Regions from separate parts of the Viridibacillus sp. d25.2 genome, predicted to be linked through region 2. Evidence: a T-box and tRNA genes for the amino acid it is inferred to sense, from the RefSeq annotation. Region 2 holds a T-box; the other holds one or more tRNA genes.

Region 1 (10,052 bases), 860 kb from region 2:
AAGGGCCATCGCTCAACGGATAAAAGCTACCCCGGGGATAACAGGCTTATCTCCCCCAAGAGTCCACATCGACGGGGAGGTTTGGCACCTCGATGTCGGCTCATCGCATCCTGGGGCTGTAGTCGGTCCCAAGGGTTGGGCTGTTCGCCCATTAAAGCGGTACGCGAGCTGGGTTCAGAACGTCGTGAGACAGTTCGGTCCCTATCCGTCGTGGGCGTAGGAAATTTGAGAGGAGCTGTCCTTAGTACGAGAGGACCGGGATGGACACACCGCTGGTGTACCAGTTGTTCTGCCAAGGGCATCGCTGGGTAGCTATGTGTGGACGGGATAAGTGCTGAAAGCATCTAAGCATGAAGCCCCCCTCAAGATGAGATTTCCCATTACGCAAGTAAGTAAGATCCCTCAAAGACGATGAGGTAGATAGGTTCGAGGTGGAAGTGTGGCGACATACGGAGCTGACGAATACTAATAGATCGAGGACTTAACCAAATTTACTTAACAAACTTCAATGTAATTTATCCAGTTTTGAGAGAACAAGAAAAAAACTTTTCTAAAATAGCAAAAAAACACTTGCTAATCTTTAAAAAAGATGATATAATAATTCTTGTCCTTAAGAAAATAGTCTAGTGACGATGGCAAAGAGGTCACACCCGTTCCCATGCCGAACACGGAAGTTAAGCTCTTTAGCGCCGATGGTAGTTGGGGGTTTCCCCCTGTGAGAGTAGGACGTTGCTAGGCGGACAATATGGAGGATTAGCTCAGCTGGGAGAGCACCTGCCTTACAAGCAGGGGGTCGGCGGTTCGATCCCGTCATCCTCCACCATTTTTAATAAATCATGCCGGTGTAGCTCAGTTGGTAGAGCAACTGACTTGTAATCAGTAGGTCGAGGGTTCGACTCCTTTCGCCGGCACCATTCATTTCATATGAGCCATTAGCTCAGTTGGTAGAGCATCTGACTTTTAATCAGAGGGTCGTAGGTTCGAATCCTACATGGCTCACCATTTTTCAAGAAAATTATATGCGGGTGTGGCGGAACTGGCAGACGCACTAGACTTAGGATCTAGCGCCGCAAGGCGTGGGGGTTCGACTCCCTTCACCCGCACCATAATATTTAAGTTTATCAGCATATTGCGGAAGTAGTTCAGTGGTAGAACACCACCTTGCCAAGGTGGGGGTCGCGAGTTCGAACCTCGTCTTCCGCTCCAAAATATGCCGGGGTGGCGGAACTGGCAGACGCACAGGACTTAAAATCCTGCGGTAGGTGACTACCGTACCGGTTCGATTCCGGTCCTCGGCACCATCTTTTAACATAATGCACGTGATATAAATGCGCCCGTAGCTCAATTGGATAGAGCGTCTGACTACGGATCAGAAGGTTGTGGATTCGACTTCTGCCGGGCGCGCCATTAACGGGAAGTAGCTCAGCTTGGTAGAGCACTTGGTTTGGGACCAAGGGGTCGCAGGTTCGAATCCTGTCTTCCCGACCATTAATACTTTAACCCTATGGGGCCTTAGCTCAGCTGGGAGAGCGCCTGCCTTGCACGCAGGAGGTCAGCGGTTCGATCCCGCTAGGCTCCACCAATTTATTATTACAATCAATAAATTAAATATCATCATGGCGGCGTAGCTCAGCTGGCTAGAGCGTACGGTTCATACCCGTGAGGTCGGGGGTTCGATCCCCTCTGCCGCCATACTAACCAAACTAAAGGACCTTTAGCTCAGTTGGTTAGAGCAGACGGCTCATAACCGTCCGGTCGCAGGTTCGAGTCCTGCAAGGTCCACCATCTACACAACATCATATTTTTTTGGAGGAATACCCAAGTCTGGCTGAAGGGATCGGTCTTGAAAACCGACAGGCGGGTCATACCGCGCGGGGGTTCGAATCCCTCTTCCTCCTCCATTTTTAAAAATTAATTTCATAATATCATTATCGCGGGGTGGAGCAGTTCGGTAGCTCGTCGGGCTCATAACCCGAAGGTCACAGGTTCAAATCCTGTCCCCGCAACCAAATGGTCCGGTAGTTCAGTTGGTTAGAATGCCTGCCTGTCACGCAGGAGGTCGCGGGTTCGAGTCCCGTCCGGACCGCCATTTTTTAAAAAAATATTTCATTAATCATCATGGGTCAGTAGCTCAGTTGGTAGAGCATTAGATTGAAGCTCTAAGTGTCGGCGGTTCGATTCCGTCCTGACCCACCATGATGCGGGTGTAGTTTAGTGGTAAAACCACAGCCTTCCAAGCTGTTGTCGAGAGTTCGATTCTCTTCACCCGCTCCAATTTTATGGGCCTATAGCTCAGCTGGTTAGAGCGCACGCCTGATAAGCGTGAGGTCGATGGTTCGAGTCCATTTAGGCCCACCATTAAAATTATTCCGAAGTAGCTCAGTGGTAGAGCATCCGGCTGTTAACCGGACGGTCGTAGGTTCGAGTCCTACCTTCGGAGCCATATATGGGGAAGTACTCAAGTGGCTGAAGAGGCGCCCCTGCTAAGGGTGTAGGTCGCGTAAGCGGCGCGAGGGTTCAAATCCCTCCTTCTCCGCCATATAGGCCCCTTGGTCAAGCGGTTAAGACACCGCCCTTTCACGGCGGTAACACGGGTTCGAATCCCGTAGGGGTCATACTTTGAAAAACCTTTAGAATCATATTTGATTCTAAAGGTTTTTTTGTGTTTAGAAGTAAGATTAATAGGCGTTAGTTATATATTATTTAACATCTTTCAGCAGAAGTCTCCCACCTCTATAGGTGGTGAGATGAATGCGGATTTAAGCTGCTTTTCAGCGGGTGTCCAAACACCCGCTGAAAGAAGTTAAAGCCTCCGGCGGATGTCATGGAATCGGAAAGGAGTTCTTTGTGCAAGCACAGCCGATTCCGGACGCAATTATGCCGAGGCATAATTGATTGAGCAATTTAAGAATGAAATAATGCAATTGTTGTAAACTACGAAAAAGAAAATAGCAGTAAATTTACAATTGGATAAAATGAAAAATTTCATAAATATATGAAGAGAAAATCTAAGTAATCGCTGTTTGCTGATACTTAGATTTTTTTATTTAGTAACTGTTGACCTTAACGTTACGTCAAACTATATAGTAAAGATATGGGGGGAATTGAGATGGAAATGACGATTCAAAAACTTGCTCAGCTTTCTGGAGTGAGTACTAGAACTTTGCGTTATTATGATGATATTGGATTGTTAAAGCCTGCTCGTATAAATTCTTCAGGCTATCGTATATATGGTCAAGAAGAGATTGATTTGTTACAGCAGATTTTATTTTATCGTGAATTAGGTTTTAAATTAGAAGTAATAAAAGAGATGGTAACTGCCAAGGACTTTGACTATAAGAACGCTTTAATGGAGCATTACAAAGCATTAATGGAGAAGCGCCAACAATTGGATGTCATGATTACAACAGTAACTAAAACGATCAGTGCAATGAATGGAGGAATTCAAATGTCAAATGAAGAAAAATTTGAAGGTTTAAAGGAAAAGATGATTATAGATAATGAAAAACAATATGGCCAAGAGATACGGCGAAATTATGGAGATACTACAGTTGATGCTTCAAATAAAAAAGTGAAGCATATGACGGAACAGCAATATGAAGAAGTGCAAGCATTAGAGCAAGAAGTGATGAATTTACTAAAACAAGCAATGCAAACTGGTCGACCTGATAGTAATGTAGCTCAGCGTGCTGCCGAGACACATAAGCGATGGTTAATGTATTATTGGCCAAAGTATAGTAAAGAGGCACATGCAGGACTTGCAGAAATGTATATAGCAGATGAACGATTTACGAGCTATTATGACAAAGAGCAAACAGGAACAGCGCAACTCTTAAGAGATGCTATATTAATATATACTCAAAATGAATAATTAGGGTGCTGCAAAAAGCAGCACTCTTTTTTTATGTTTGATTTAAAAAATATAGGAAATAATAATAAATAGGTTATATCAATGGAGGAATTAAATGACAAACACAAAATATGAAAGTTTAAAAAATCAAATGGTAGATGAATTATATGTGTTGCAGGGAAGAAAATATACACATGAGCTTCCAGAATCAACGGAGTTATCCAATTATGATAATCATCCTGCAGACCAAGCAACAGAATTAACAGATCAAGTAACTGAAATGGCAATAGAAGACCATAACGATGAACAAATTGAAAAGCTTCAAGCAGCGTTACAGTCAATAGAAGATGGCTCTTATGGGAAATGTACTGTATGTGGAGAAAATATTCCACACGGTCGATTAGAAGTTATGCCTACAGCTCTAACATGTGTAGATCATGCACCAGAAAATAAGGTGCCGAAAGATAGACCCGTTGAAGAAGAGGTACTGAACGCTTCTACGGAACAGCCTGTTAATGAATCAAGAGCAATCGTTGATTATGAAGACAGCTTCCAAGAAGTAGAGTCTTATGGTTCCTCAGATTCACCAGCTGATCAAATTGAATAAAGTTATGATGGAACTGTAGTGATACAGTTCTTTTTTTTGTACTTAGGGATTTGACAGAAATATGGATATCAGAAAAATTTCGGAGCAGTTTATTAATATTATATATACATAATTGGTAATATAAAATGTAAAATGGAAATAAATAGTTTTTTATAGTGAATAAAGTAAATACAGAAAGAAGGCAGTTTCATCATTTGATTAACAACAAAGGGGTGTTGATATAGGGATGTGGAAAAAATATTCTCTATTACTTAGCGGTATTGGCGTTTCATTCTTCGGTAATTGGATTTATTTAATCGCCTTGAATGTATTAGTGCTTGATATGACGAACTCAGCTGCAGCAGTCGCAGGTATTTATATTGTGGGGCCTGTTGCAAAATTACTGACTAATTTCTTTGCAGGCTCCATTATTGATAGGCAGAATAAGAGAAGATTAATGATACTTTCAGATGTGATACGTGGCTTACTTGTATTACTTGTTCCTTTTATGGGATCAATATGGACTGTCTATGCCATATTGTTTATAGCGAATATGGCAAGTTCGTTTTTTGGGCCAAGTTCGACCTTTTATATTACTAAATTTGTAGAGGAAAAAGATCGTCGACGATTTAATTCAATCATGAGTATGTTGAATTCAGGTTCTTTTTTAATAGGGCCAGCTCTTGCAGGAATACTAATTGCAACAGTTGGTACGACCATATGTGTTGTGATTAATGCAATTACATTCTTCTTGTGTGCGGTTTGTATTTATCTATTACCAAATGTCGAAATTGAAACTACAATAAAGCGAGAACCAATTACGTTGAAAATGATAATGGCGGATTGGCAAGTGGTTAAGCTATATATAAAACAAGATCATTATTTTATAAAAATATATTTATTATTTCAGGTTGCCTTAATGATTGCTTTTTCTCTAGATTCACAGGAGGTAACGTTTATTAAACAGAACTTGGGATTATCTAATAAAATGTACGGAATGATTGTCAGTATTACAGGAATAGGCTCAATTATTGGAGCATCTGTATCAGCAATGCTAGTGAAAAAAATATCATTACAAACCTACTTTGCAATAGGAATGTTAATGACAACAGTTGGTTATTTATTATTTTATAGTTCTATAGGATTTTGGTCTGCAACTGCAGCGTTTATCTTTTTAGGATTCTTTATGTCATTCGCCAACTCAGGGTATGATACGTTCTATCAAAAAAATGTGCCAACAGAAATTATGGGGCGGTTCGGTAGTGTAACGGCGATGTTCTTAAGTATTTTACAAATTTCATTTACTTTTATCATTGGTGCTCTAGCTGAATGGTTCTCTTTACAAATAGTGACGATAGGATTTTCTGCAATTGCAGTCCTATTGTCGTTAATATTGTGTACTCAAGTATTTCAAAAGCCTAATCAGAGATATTATGCTGAAACATCGTAACCATGTATAATATGTGCAGTAAGAAAGCTAATGGGGGACCGAGAGATGAATATTATCGATTTACATTGTGATGTGCTGTGGAAATTATCTATTGCTGAAGAACCAATTAATTTTAGCAATGCACCACAATTACAAGCAAATTTAGAACGCTTAAAAAAAGGAAAAGTAAAAGTACAGTTTTTTGCGATTTTCGTTGACGAGGATGTACCTCAAAGTAGAAAGTATTTAGAGGCACTCCGCCAAATAGAATTATTTCAAACGCAAGTTCTTGCACCTAATCCTGAGATGGTACATATTACAGATTGGCGTCAAATAGAGACGCTTCGAGAAGGTGAAATTGGAGCGGTTTTAACTTTAGAAGGTTGTGATACCATCGGAGCGGATCTGTTCAAATTACAAGCGATATTGGACGCTGGCGTGAAACTAGTTGGACTCACTTGGAATAATGAGAATGCAGTTGCTTATGGTGCACAAAATGACCCTAATTTAGGTTTGAAAAATTTTGCAAAAGAGGTAGTTGCATTATTAAATGAGCGTGATATTCTTATAGATGTTTCACATTTAAATATGCAAGGATTTTGGGATTTGCTACCGATAGCTAAGCATATTATCGCTAGTCATTCGAATGCACGTGCATTATGTGATCATCCCCGAAATTTAACAGATGAGCAAGCTAAGGCTCTTATAGAACATGGTGGTCATATCCATTTAGTTTATTATCCTGGATTTATTGAAAATCATGATAAATCAGTAGCAATGGATGCATTTGTTCAACATTTCGTTCATTTAGCAAATGTTGTAGGTGTAGAGAATTTAGGGCTGGGCTCTGATTTTGATGGTATTTACTATTCTGTAGAGAATTTAAGCAATGCTTCACAGACTCAAAATTTAATAAAGAAGTTGCAAGAACATTTTACTGAAGATGAAGTGAAAGGTATAGCGAGTAAGAACTTTTTATCTTACGTAAAAAGTATACAAAAGTAAGCATAAAGAAACGTCATGAAGTTATCATGACGTTTTTTTACTATAGAAAACTGTTTACAAAATATTATTTAATTCTTTTCTATTTTCACTAGACCCTGTTTATTTTCACCATAAATAATAAGTTCATAGCGGTCTTTTTTTATCTGTACTTTAGTTGAACTTAAGGCGAAAAATTTCTCGAAAGTTTCTTTTAAATAAGTGACATTTTCAGCTAGATCCTCAGAGTTGTCTAACCCCGTATTTAAAGAAATGTAAGTTTTTCCATCCTTCACTCTATAGCCTACGCCTTCTAGTTTGTAATCACTTTTTCCAATAAGATTATCAAAAATAGTGCTTATAATTGGACTCCATCTCGATTCTTGTAATCTTTTTAATTCGTTATACAGGTTAAATTCAACTTTTTTAAACTCAAATTTTTCCTTCATTAACGCTTTTTCTACAGCTTGCTTAATAGCCTTTTTTCTCTTCTCAGTATTAGGTAAATCTATACTGATTACATCATTATTATATCCAAAGCCCGACGTATCATAACCGAATTTTTTCATGGTTTTTGAAATGACAGGGGATATGATCATCATTTTTTTAGTGATTTCTTTAGACGCCTCATCGGGATGGAATTTTCTGGATTGCTCAATTTTGATTTTATAATTATCAATGTGTCGTTTCGCAAGAATCTTTTCTATTTGTTTTGTGACGTTTAGTTTTTCTTTATTAAATCCTTCTTTAGTTGAATTAAGAGAAACAATTATCGTATAAGGATTCGTCATGTATCCTGCACTGTCAACTGAATAACCGAGTTTACCTAGGGTTTCAAAAATTTCCGTTGTCAAGCTAGTGCCATTCAAATCCAATTGAATAGGAGCTAATTTTTTTATACCATTAGCCATTGCAGGGGAAATAGTGGGACTACTTACTAAAAAGCAAAAGAAGGCAATTGCAAGGCTCGCGGTGATAAGTGGCTTTTTCAAAAGTTTTCGTTTTAATTTAATAAATCCTGTCTTTAGTGGCTTATTATCAAAGTGTTTCCCCATAGTGATAACCCCTTTTCTTCTAGTGTTTTAACTCTCGTATTCATGTCGATTTCAAAATTCATCATACAAGCATGTTAGTGTATATATACAATATATGTTAATAGATAAACCGGCATGACACAAGCTATATTGACGTTTATATTTTTGTAGTACTGGAATTTTAGTAAATTGGTGGCGAAAGTGCGTAAAAATTGCGATAGAACATTGCAAATGAAGTGCCGAATCGGCGAGAAAGATGTATGATAGTATAGGATATTTAAGTATGTACGAGTGGATTCCAGTAATTGGTGGAATCCGTTGACGGAGGGAATTTTCATGAATCGGAAGTTGTCAGCAACAACCGGCGACCGAATTGAAACGGATCAATCGATATTACATTTTCATACAGAAACAATAGAAGTAAGTCGATTGTCAGCGCTCGCTTTTTTTGAAGCAGGTGAGCAATCATTTGCTGGACAACGATTTTTTTGGCAAAATCGTGAAAAAACATTTACGCTTGTAGGTCTGGGACATGCTCATACCATTACAAGCAATGCAAAAGAACACAGATTTGATGACGTGGAACAACAATGGAAAAAGTTAACGCAAAATGTGGTTAATGATGATCATAATTTACAACCAATTTTGTTTGGTGGCTTTACATTTGATACGGAAAATAAAGTATCGGGTGAATGGACAGGCTTCCCAGAAGCTTTTTTTGCTGTGGCAACATACCAGCTTGTGATGCGAAATGATCAAGCTTATGTGAGCATTCATTTAATTACAGAGGAAGAAAATACTGTGGACGCGCTTGCAGCTTTACGTAAAGAGCGTGATGAGCTAATTCATACAGCGCAGGTAAAAGCATTAAAAACATATGCGAAGCCACAAATTAAGAGTAGCTATGAGCCATATAAAGAAGAATATTTGGCATCTATTAGTAAGGTTACTTCTTTAATTCGCCTAAAAGAAGCTGATAAAGTTGTCATAGCACGCTCACTTGCACTGCAATTTGAGGAGCAAGTATCATCTCCAAATGTATTGTCACAAGTTATTATGGAGCAGCCTGAGAGTTATTTATTTGGCTTAGAGGAGCAAGGGAAATTATTTTTCGGAGCATCTCCTGAGCGCTTAGTAAAGGTTTCGGATATGTATGCGTATTCTTCATGTGTCGCAGGTTCTGTGAAGCGTGGGAAAACGGTGGAAGAAGATGAATTGCTTGGACAAGGCTTATTAAATGATGCAAAGAATCGCTCGGAGCATCAATATGTTGTAGATATGATTCTACAAACATTTAAAGAAAATTGTGCAAGTTATGAAATACCTCATGCACCTGAGTTGTTGAAAATTAGAGATATACAGCATTTGTTTACACCAGTTGAAGGGCCTATGAAAAAAGAGGCTACTATTTTACAGTTGGTTAAAACGTTGCACCCAACACCAGCTCTAGGAGGCGTACCTCGTATGAAGGCGATGGAAGTCATTCGTGAATATGAACCGATGAATCGTGGTCTGTATGCAGCTCCAATTGGATGGCTAGATGCTCAGGGTAACGGGGAATTTGCTGTAGCAATCCGTTCGGCTCTTTTAGCTAAAGACCAAGCATTTTTATATGCTGGTGGTGGCATTGTGGCTGATTCAAAGCCAAGCAGTGAGTATGATGAGACTTTAGTGAAATTCCGTCCGATGTTACGAGCTTTAGGAGGACAATTACATGAGTGAGAAAGAGACTTTAACGAGCTATGTTTATAAGCTTGTGGCGTCTTTATATGAAGCGGGAGCACGAGATGTAGTTGTGAGTCCAGGCTCACGTTCGACGCCACTTGCTTATGCCTTTGCTTCTTCAAAGGAATTTAATTTATATCGTCAAGTAGATGAGCGTTCTGCAGCATTCTTGGCATTAGGTATTGCGAAGGCAAGTGTCCGGCCAGTTGTGCTAGTTTGTACATCAGGAACCGCGGCAGCGAATTACTTTCCTGCAATTGTAGAAGCAAGCTATGCGCGTGTACCTTTAATCATATTAACGGCTGACCGTCCCCATGAGTTACGTGAAGTTGGAGCACCACAAGCGATTGATCAAGTACATTTATACGGTTCACATGTGAAATGGTCTGTGGATTTTCCATTACCAGAAACATCAACAGGGACAATGTCATTTATCGAACGTCATAT
Region 2 (10,052 bases):
TTATTTACGACGTAAATGCGAAGTCTGCTCCATAAAGTGACTAATACGTTCCACAATCACTTCCACTGTATCTGGATTTTTCATCAAATCATAATCATTAATATCTAAACGTAACACCGGGCATGCATTAAAACCATCAATCCAGTTTTCATAACGCCCATGCATTTCATACCAGTAATCCTTTGGTGTTTGTTGTTCCATAGGGCGACCGCGCTCTTCAATACGCTCTAAGATGTCTTCAATAGGGCCTTCCAAGTAAATTAGTAAATCTGGATGTGGGAAATAGGGTGTCATGACCATTGCATCAAATAAATTTTTATATGTTTCATAATCGATTTTGCTCATTGTTCCTTTTTCTTCATGCATTTTAGCAAAAATTCCAGTGTCTTCATAGATTGAACGATCTTGTATAAAGCCACCACCATACTCAAAAATTCGCTTTTGCTCCTTGAAGCGTTCTGCTAGGAAGTAAACTTGTAAATGGAAGCTCCATTTTTCAAAATCATCGTAGAACTTGTCCAAATAAGGATTGGAATCGACTTTTTCAAATGAAGTACGGAAATTTAATGCATTTGCTAACGCCTTCGTCATTGTCGATTTGCCAACACCTACTGTTCCTGCAATAGTAATAACTGCATTAGCAGGAATGCCGTATTTCTCTCTTAAATTCATTACTCGAAACTCCCTTTTTCTAATGTTTCTTTAACAGTTTTTAAGATTTTTTGTAAATCTAATGGGTTTTTTACAAAATCAATTTCATCACCATTGAAACGTAATACCGGTATGTTTGGGTTTTGTTTTTCAAATCGCTCTATAAATACATGATAATCAGCTACGAGCTGCTCCATATATTCTCTTGAGATCATTTTTTCAAACTCACGGCCTCTCATTGCAATTCGTTTCATCAAAGTATCCACGCTTGCATAAAGATAGACGACTACATTTGGACAGGGCATATCAACAGTTAAAATTCGATAAATCTCCTCGTACTTGTGGAATTCAGACTCTTTTAATGTCCGTTTCGCAAAGATTAAATTTTTAAATATGTGATAATCTGCAATTGCAGCTTTTTCATGCGATAGTATATGGTTCTTTATATCTGTTAATTGCTTATAGCGATTACATAAGAAAAACATTTCTGTTTGGAAACTCCACTCATCAATGTCTTCATAAAATTTATTTAAAAACGGATTTTCGTCCACAATTTCTTTTAGTAAGTGAAACTGAAAAGTCTCAGCAACTTTTTTAGAAAGCGACGTTTTTCCGACGCCAATTGGCCCCTCAACCGTAATAAACGGTACAGGCATCAGAAGTCCCCCTTCATCGTCTTTTTTAATCAGTGCCTATCATTTTATCATATCAACATAAAAAGCAGAAGTAACTCTTTTAGGACACATGGTTTATAAAATAGCATATACTTCAAACTCTAAAATCATCATGTACGTGCAAAAAAACCCCCAGTATCAACTGAAGGTTTTATCATTACCGTTTTTTCACGTGGAACATCTCTTGTAAAAGTGCCCAATTTTGTGGAAATGCAAATCCCATATGCCAATAACTAATACCTCTTAGCTTTAATTCCTTCAGCAAATTAAACTTTGCTTTAATAGAGCGTGCATCTTCAAACCATACAACATGCTCCACTCCATTATTCCAATAATGAAAGAAAGGTGCCTCAGCAATTGGATCATATGAAATTGCTGCGTTTTGATTTCTCGCCAGGGCAACGGCCTGTTGAGGACTCAACCCTCTCGCAGGTGGATTTCCTGATTTATATGGTAATGTCCAATCATAGCCATATAAATTCTGCCCCATCATTACTTTATCAGCAGGGATTTCGCTTACGCTATATTCCAACACCTGGCGTACAGGACCAATTGGTGATACTGCCATTGGCGGACCTCCGCTATATCCCCATTCATAAGTCATGATGACAACAAAATCAACGGCTTCACCTATCCCTCTATAGTCGTGACCCTGATACCACTTACCTGGTTGATCCGCACTTGTTTTGGGTGGAACTGCCGCTGAAATCGTCAATCCTTGTGCATGAGCTCTTTGTCTAAACTTTTTTAGAAAATCAACATAACGTTTTTTATCTTCGGCTAATAAGTATTCAAAATCTAAATGAATATCTTTTGCCCCTTTATTGGAAGCCTCGCTTAAAGCCGCTCCAATGATTAAGTCTTGTAAGGTAGTATCGTTTAAAATCGTATGTGCTAATGTATCACTAAAGGCGTTATTCTCTATATTTGTTAATACGATAGCCGTTGCAGACTGATTAGCTTGCGCTATCTCTGGTATGCTTCCCCATTCCAGTGGCGTAAGCGTACCATCACGCCGTACTTCATATGAAAATGGCATCATATAAGTTAAAAGTGGCGCCCGTTTTCTTACCTGTGCTATTAAGCTTTCTGGAAGTTGAGTTGTATACCACTCAATATAACCATTTGTATCTATTGTAGGGCGATTTGGATTTGGCGTTTCAGGTAAAACAAGTGCTTGCCCAATAACTAGAACATCTGGATCCGGGATTTCATTAAGCGCAACAATTGTCGCAACTGTCGTGTTATGCGCCCTGACAATACTATATAAGCTATCACCTTGCTTCACTACATAAATCAAATGCAACCTCCTCTAGCATTATTTCTCCAGTAATATATGCGAAGTGGGTTCAAACCGTGCTACACTATTTGGCAAGGAGCGATGAATCTATGGACGTATTAAAAAAAGATCTAAACTTTATGCAATTAGCCATTGAAGAGGCAGAAAAAGCTGCTGCACTAGGAGAAGTCCCAATCGGGGCTATCATTGTCTACAAAAATGAAGTCATCGCTAGTGCACATAATTTACGTGAAACCTCGCAGAATGCAGTAACCCATGCTGAACTCATGGCAATTCAACAAGCTTGTGAGAAAATCGGTAGTTGGCGCCTAGAGGACACAACTCTCTACGTTACTTTAGAGCCTTGCCCTATGTGTGCAGGTGCGATTTTACAGTCTAGAGTGCCGCGTGTCGTTTATGGTGCTAGAGATAGTAAAGCAGGCTGTGTAGATTCACTCTATCGTTTACTGAGTGATTCAAGATTTAACCATACATGTGAAGTATCTGAGGGTATTTTAGCAACTGAATGCGGCCAGTTATTAAGCGATTTCTTCAGTAGTTTACGTAATAAGAAAAAATCGGAGCGTGCAAATTCTAACTCTAAAGTAATTTCTTTCACAAAGTTAAAATCAGCTGTTGAAAGTTTCTTATGTGAACCATTACAAAGGAAGATTGAACTACAATCAGCCTCAAATAATTATTCACATGATGATAGACCACACATTTGGTTAACTCTAAATAAAGACAAAATTTTTAGTTCTGCTGACTTATCATATATTAATGAACAACTACAAGATCAATACAGTTCCGATATACTCTCTACAAAAGTAGATATAACTCAACAAGATAACATGACCTGCTTACATTTATATGAAGCATTTACTCAATATCCTCAACTATCGATTGCAGATGCGCTAGCTTCCACAAACCCAATTATCCGCGCTTATGCATTGCTTGACCGCCGTGTGGGGAAACGGAAATTAAAAAGCATGCCTGCTCCACAACCTTCATTTGAAAGAAAATTTTATCAAATTCGTTGCGATGCGGAAGGTATTCATTACTAAACTTTAGGGAGATAACCTATGCAATTTAGCAAAATTAAAAAGCGTTATGAAAGCTTTTTATGCGAAAAATTACAAGGACGCGTAAAACTATATGCTAATGTTTACCGTACAGCACACGATGGACCAGCAAGTGTGTGGCTCACTCTAGATAAACGAGAAATCTTAAATGCTGATGATTTAAGCTTCATCGTCCGAAGGAACAATTTGTACGAGCAAATAAAAGGAGATCGTACGCTCAAATCGATACCCTATAATAGAGACTTCAATGTAATGTTCAAATCCCCTGAAAGACAAGCATTAGTAGCTGCACACGATTTAGCTGAAGCGACTTTAATAGCACAAGGAAAGTTCGAAAGCTTTTACTTGTATGAAACAATCATGCAATATATGCAGATATCTATTGAGGAAGCATTACTATTGGAAAACCCACTCATTCATGCTCTAGTAATGTTTGATTATCGTTTAGGAAAACGTAGATTACAGGCATTAGATATGACAGAAGTTCACCCTACTATCCAGCAATTTTATAAAATCCGCTGTGAGGCTGAAGGTATTTTTACCAAAACAAAAAAGGCTAATGCATGGAGAGCTCCAGCGCATTAGCCTTTTCGTTTATATCTTACTTAGTTGGTGCTTGGATTACTTCTTTACCACCCATATAAGGACGTAACACTTCTGGAATTACAACAGAACCATCAGCTTGTTGGTAGTTTTCAAGAAGTGCTGCAACCGTACGGCCGATTGCAAGACCACTACCATTTAATGAGTGTACGTATTCAGGTTTTGCTCCTGCTTCGCGACGGAAGCGGATGTTGGCACGACGCGCTTGGAAATCTTCAAAGTTAGAGCAAGAAGAGATCTCACGGTACGTTTCTTGAGCTGGAATCCATACTTCTAGGTCGTATTTCTTCGCAGCAGTGAATCCTAAATCTGATGTACACATTTTTAGTTTACGATATGGTAAGCCTAAAAGTTGAAGAACTTTTTCAGCATGACCTGTTAATTTTTCTAATTCATCATAAGAATCTTCTGGTTTTACAAAACGCACAAGTTCTACTTTGTTAAATTGGTGTTGGCGAATTAATCCACGGGTATCACGGCCTGCAGAGCCTGCTTCAGAACGGAAGCAAGAGCTATACGCTGAGAAACCTTTTGGTAAAATATCTGCATCTAAAATTTCATCACGGAAGAAGTTTGTTACTGGCACTTCTGCTGTTGGAATTAAGAAATAATCTGTATCAGCTAATTTGAAGACGTCTTCTTCAAATTTTGGTAACTGGCCAGTACCTGTTAAGCTATCACGGTTAACGATTACTGGTGATAGCATTTCTTCATAACCATGTTCTTCAGAATGTAGATCCATCATGAAGCTCATTAGTGCACGCTCTAGACGAGCGCCTAGGCCACGGTAAAATACGAAACGGCTACCTGTTGTTTTTGCAGCACGTTCAAAATCAATAATATTTAAATTGACACCTAGATCCCAATGTGCCTTTACTTCAAAGTCAAACTCAGGAATATCTCCCCATTTTGCAATTTCTACATTGTCATCTTCAGTGTCTCCAACCGGTACACTTTCATGTGCAATGTTGGGTAGGCGCATCATCATATCATGGAATTTATCTTCTACTTCGCGAAGATCCATATCTAATGCTTTAATGTCATCGCCAACTTTACGCATATGTGTAATTTCAGCATCAGCATTTTCTTTATTACGTTTCTTTTGAGCAATCTGCTCAGAAACTTGATTTCGCTCAGCTTTTAATACTTCCGTTTTTGCAATTAAATCACGGCGTTGTTGATCTAATGTTTCGAACTGATCAAAATTCCCTAAATCCTCGTTACGGTGAGATAGCTTTTCTTTAATTTCCGTATAATTTTCACGGATTCGTTTAATATCTAACATATGTCCATTCCTCCAGTTTCACAAATTCGATAATAGAAATGTATCGAAGTTTTATCATAAAACAATACTTTAGGTCTAGGTTATATTAAAAATAAACAACAAAAAAGCCCTCATCCCCATGAAAGGGACGAGAGCATACCCGCGTTGCCACCCTAATTGATTGCACCTAAATACAATCCACTTGTTTCATAACGGCTTGTTGGCCGGCTACAGCTTACTAACGATTCAGCTGAGCAACTCCAGGACGGATTCACAAGGTTTTTTATCGACTTGCACCAACCGCCGACTCTCTATGAAAAAACTTACTTGCTACTACTTCCTATCATCGTGTTTAATTTGAAATTTAACCATACTTTACAATAGATTTCATTGTTTTGCAAGTTTGCTCAAAACACTTTGCTCAACCATCTGCACAAAGTACACCATGATTCGTTGGTCCTCTGTCAATTCCGGATGGAATGAACAACCTAAAAACTGCCCATCTCTCGCTAAAACAACACGTCCGTCATGCTCTCCCATTACTTCTGCATTTGCTCCTACAGATACAATATGAGGTGCACGTATAAATACAGCAGGGAAATTTTCACCTATGTGTTTTAAAGTGAGAGGTATTTCAAAGCTATCAACCTGTCTACCAAACGAATTACGTTTAACAACGACATCCATTACACCAATATGAGAAGTTTGTTGACCCATGACGTTTTGTGCCAATAATATTAATCCAGCACAAGTACCGAACATTGGTTTACCCTCTGCAGCAAAGTGACAAAGCGGCTCCATCATATCATAACGGTCAATTAGCTTCCGCATTGTTGTACTTTCACCACCTGGTAGTACAAGGCCATCAAGCTCCTTTAGTTGCTCTGCATGCTTTACAATGATTGCAACAGCTCCGGCTGCTTCAATTGCCTGAACATGTTCACGTACAGCACCTTGCAATCCTAAAACACCGATTTTCACCATCTTACCAGCCTCGCTCTTGCATACGATCTTGCGGATTTAAGCGAGAGATTTCAATACCTTTCATCGGGACTCCAAGTTCTTTTGAAATTTCAGCGATTAATTTATAGTCTTTATAATGCGTAGTCGCCTCTACAATAGCTTTTGCAAACTTAGAAGGATTTTCAGATTTGAAGATACCTGAGCCTACAAAGACACCATCTGCTCCAAGCTCCATCATTAATGCTGCATCAGCAGGAGTAGCTACTCCTCCAGCAGCAAAATTCACAACCGGTAATCGACCTAAACGATTGATTTCTAACAGTAACTCATAAGGTGCACCTAAAATTTTCGCCTCTGTCATCAATTCATCTAGTGTCATATTTGCAACTTTGCGTACCTGTGCATTCACTTGACGTATATGTCGAACAGCTTCAACGATATTACCTGTTCCTGGCTCACCCTTTGTACGAAGCATCGAAGCCCCCTCACCAATGCGACGAGTTGCTTCACCTAAATCACGGCACCCACAAACGAAGGGTACTCTATAATCGCTTTTTAGTAAATGGTATTCTTCATCTGCCGGAGTTAATACTTCACTTTCATCTATGTAATCTACACCCATTGCTTCTAATACACGTGCTTCAACAATATGACCAATACGGGCTTTCGCCATTACGGGAATGGATACTGCAGCCATCACTTCTTCTACAATACGAGGGTCTGCCATACGCGCTACTCCACCAGCTGCACGAATATCAGACGGCACACGCTCAAGTGCCATAACAGCAACAGCACCCGCTTCCTCCGCAATCTTTGCCTGCTCTGCGTTAATTACATCCATAATTACGCCACCCTTTTGCATTTCTGCCATTCCGCGTTTTACTCGATCTGTACCTGTTTGATTTGCCATTTCCATCGCCTCCATTTTCTTGTATGATGTTAGTATAATGAAAATTGACCATATAGAAAGACTCAGTTTATATGTAAATCACATGGTCAGAAGAGGTGATATGATGGATATGCTTATGTTCCAGCTAGAAAAAAAATCTAATAAACCTATGTACGAACAGCTCTACGAAGGCATTAAGAAGGGTATTATAGAGAGTACAATTCCAATTGAATCTAAACTTCCTTCAAAAAGAAAATTAGCTGAATTTTTGAATATTAGCCAAACGACAATTGAACTTGCTTATGCACAATTGCTCGCAGAGGGGTTTATTGCATCAAAGCCTCGTGTCGGCTATTTCGTAGAAGCAGTTGAGGAACTTGCTTACATAGAAAAAGACATTCCACATCCAGTGATTCCATCTCCCTTATCCCGTGAAACATTTGAGATAGATTTTAATCCTGGACAAATTGATACAGAATCCTTCCCATTCCACCTTTGGAGGAAATATGCGAAGGAAGCAATTGATGAACAATCACAAGGTTTATTACTTATTGGTTCACCCCAAGGAGAGCAAGAATTACGCGAAGAAATTGCCGCTTATTTATATCAATCAAGAGGCGTTATATGTGCACCTAATCAAATTGTAATTGGCTCAGGGACGGAACAACTTATGCCTATGATAATTCGCCTGCTAGGGGCTTCCTCACGCTTTGGAATTGAAAATCCAGGTTATCCATTAACTCATCACATCTTTAAGCAAACAGATCGCCCTGCAATACCTATCAAAGTCGATGATGAAGGTCTATTGGTCAACACTTTAGAGAACTCTAAAGCTAATGTCGTCTACGTCACTCCTTCACATCAATTTCCGACAGGCGCAGTATTATCTGCCTCACGCCGAGCACAGCTTTTAAACTGGGCTTCCCAAAAAGACAATCGTTATATTATCGAGGACGATTATGATAGTGAATTTCGTTATATTGGGAAACCAATTGCCGCATTACAAGGAATGGATAAAAGTGACAGCGTGATATATATAAGTACCTTTTCAAAATCACTCATGCCTTCACTACGTATTGCCTATTTTGTACTACCACCAAAATTAGTAGGAGTGTACAATCGAGCATTTAATTACTATACATCGACGGTACCGCGCTTCGAGCAATATATTCTCGCACAATTCATGCGAGATGGCCATTTTGCGAAGCATTTAAATCGAATGCGTAAAATCTATCGTAAAAAATTAGAAAAGCTTACAACGGCTCTAGAACCGTTTTCACCAACTGTTAAAATTTCCGGTGAACAAGCAGGTATGCATATCGTATTAACAATTTCCCACATGAAAAATGCAACAGAATTGAGAGATTTGGCACAAAAAAAAGGTATTCGCATTATACCCATCCAGGAGTATATGATGGATTCAATCCTAAATGAGCAACCTACACAGTTTCTACTTGGTTTTGGTGGAATCAAAGATGAAGACATTAGCCAATCTATACAACAATTAATGGCGGCTTGGGAAATTAAAGCATAAAAAAAGGCAATCATAATGATTGCCTTTTTTCTATATTAGAATATTTTATTCCATAAATCAGAGAAGAAATTACCAATACCTTTGAAAGCTCGTGAAATCCAGCTAGATTGCTCAACAGTATCTGTAGTTACGACCTCTGCATTGTTTACCTCTCCATCAATAAATCCATAATCTTTACCTTTTGTTTTATTGATTTCAACATGCCCAACAACAGCACCTTTTTTAACAGGTGCATTTAGTTCTTTTTTATCTAAAACTAATTTTGGTTTATATAAATCTTTGTCCGCAGTTTTCACCATAATTGAGATGGCTTCTTTTGTAGCAATATTCACTTTATCTTCTTTACCATCAACAACAGGTATAGTTTTTTGTCCTTTAAATGAATAGTTGGCTGGAACAAGTTCTTCTGTAGTAAATTGATTGAAACCATAGTCGAATAATGCGCGGGTAGCATCAAAACGAGCTTTAGGTGTCCCTTCACCTTTAGCATCTACAGCATCCAAAACAACAGCGATTAAACGAGTCCCGTTGCGCGTTGCAGTGCCTGTGAAACAGTATCCTGCATAATTAGTTGTACCAGTTTTTAATCCGTCTACACCTTCATATTCAAATACAAGACCAGGGAGCATGAAATTCCAGTTCGACATTTTAATTGCATCGTCTGTACCTTCACGGAATGTTTTTTTCGCAATGCTTGAAGTTTTCAATACATCAGGATGATCTTTTAATAAATGATATGCTAATTTCGCAACAGATTTTGCGGGCATCTTATTCTCAGCAGTTTTACTTGTACCCGCTGGCTCCATACCGGCTAGTTCTGAGTTATTTAAACCTGTTGAGTTAACGAAAGTATAATTTTTTAAACCCATTTTTTTTGCTTTTTTATTCATCATGTTCACAAATTCTGTTTCTGAGCCAGCAATTGTTTCTGCAATTGCAATAGTCGCTCCATTTGCTGAATAAATTGCCATTGCTTCATACAATTCACGAATTGAATATTCACCGTCAGCACGTAGAGGGACGTTACTAAGTGCACGATTTTGGGAAATTTTATATGTGTACTCCGTCACTTTATATTTTTGATCCCAAGTAATTTTACCTTCATTAATTGCA

The links. A T-box is a leader RNA that pairs with one kind of tRNA and senses whether it is charged. The one in region 2 lies ahead of serS (serine--tRNA ligase), so its partner is inferred to be a tRNA-Ser.
Region 1: it encodes a tRNA-Ser, which carries the amino acid that the T-box ahead of serS (serine--tRNA ligase) is inferred to sense. The anticodon was not compared.

What each region holds. Positions count from the first base shown of each region.
Region 1 is NZ_CM196652.1:1,090,882-1,100,933, forward strand. Features, by position in the region: rRNA gene ACZLO7_RS05340 (23S ribosomal RNA) at 1-489, shown strand, start outside; rRNA gene rrf (5S ribosomal RNA) at 623-738, shown strand; tRNA gene ACZLO7_RS05350 (tRNA-Val) at 748-823, shown strand; tRNA gene ACZLO7_RS05355 (tRNA-Thr) at 839-914, shown strand; tRNA gene ACZLO7_RS05360 (tRNA-Lys) at 927-1,002, shown strand; tRNA gene ACZLO7_RS05365 (tRNA-Leu) at 1,022-1,106, shown strand; tRNA gene ACZLO7_RS05370 (tRNA-Gly) at 1,132-1,206, shown strand; tRNA gene ACZLO7_RS05375 (tRNA-Leu) at 1,213-1,301, shown strand; tRNA gene ACZLO7_RS05380 (tRNA-Arg) at 1,331-1,407, shown strand; tRNA gene ACZLO7_RS05385 (tRNA-Pro) at 1,412-1,488, shown strand; tRNA gene ACZLO7_RS05390 (tRNA-Ala) at 1,507-1,582, shown strand; tRNA gene ACZLO7_RS05395 (tRNA-Met) at 1,619-1,692, shown strand; tRNA gene ACZLO7_RS05400 (tRNA-Ile) at 1,709-1,785, shown strand; tRNA gene ACZLO7_RS05405 (tRNA-Ser) at 1,809-1,901, shown strand; tRNA gene ACZLO7_RS05410 (tRNA-Met) at 1,933-2,009, shown strand; tRNA gene ACZLO7_RS05415 (tRNA-Asp) at 2,013-2,089, shown strand; tRNA gene ACZLO7_RS05420 (tRNA-Phe) at 2,121-2,196, shown strand; tRNA gene ACZLO7_RS05425 (tRNA-Gly) at 2,201-2,274, shown strand; tRNA gene ACZLO7_RS05430 (tRNA-Ile) at 2,282-2,358, shown strand; tRNA gene ACZLO7_RS05435 (tRNA-Asn) at 2,369-2,443, shown strand; tRNA gene ACZLO7_RS05440 (tRNA-Ser) at 2,449-2,539, shown strand; tRNA gene ACZLO7_RS05445 (tRNA-Glu) at 2,544-2,615, shown strand; gene ACZLO7_RS05450 (MerR family transcriptional regulator) at 3,110-3,871, shown strand; gene ACZLO7_RS05455 (TraR/DksA C4-type zinc finger protein) at 3,966-4,457, shown strand; gene ACZLO7_RS05460 (MFS transporter) at 4,684-5,886, shown strand; gene ACZLO7_RS05465 (dipeptidase) at 5,932-6,870, shown strand; gene ACZLO7_RS05470 (hypothetical protein) at 6,939-7,838, opposite strand; gene ACZLO7_RS05475 (isochorismate synthase) at 8,217-9,602, shown strand; gene menD (2-succinyl-5-enolpyruvyl-6-hydroxy-3-cyclohexene-1-carboxylic-acid synthase) at 9,595-10,052, shown strand, end outside.
Region 2 is NZ_CM196652.1:235,102-245,153, reverse strand. Features, by position in the region: gene ACZLO7_RS01195 (deoxynucleoside kinase) at 1-672, opposite strand; gene ACZLO7_RS01190 (deoxynucleoside kinase) at 672-1,307, opposite strand; gene ACZLO7_RS01185 (glycosyl hydrolase family 18 protein) at 1,483-2,625, opposite strand; partial or broken gene tadA (tRNA adenosine(34) deaminase TadA) at 2,715-3,191, shown strand; gene ACZLO7_RS01175 (SF0329 family protein) at 3,213-3,668, shown strand; gene ACZLO7_RS01170 (SF0329 family protein) at 3,687-4,271, shown strand; gene serS (serine--tRNA ligase) at 4,288-5,574, opposite strand; T-box leader at 5,695-5,909, opposite strand; gene pdxT (pyridoxal 5'-phosphate synthase glutaminase subunit PdxT) at 5,941-6,537, opposite strand; gene pdxS (pyridoxal 5'-phosphate synthase lyase subunit PdxS) at 6,539-7,426, opposite strand; gene pdxR (MocR-like pyridoxine biosynthesis transcription factor PdxR) at 7,530-8,939, shown strand; gene ACZLO7_RS01145 (D-alanyl-D-alanine carboxypeptidase family protein) at 8,975-10,052, opposite strand, start outside.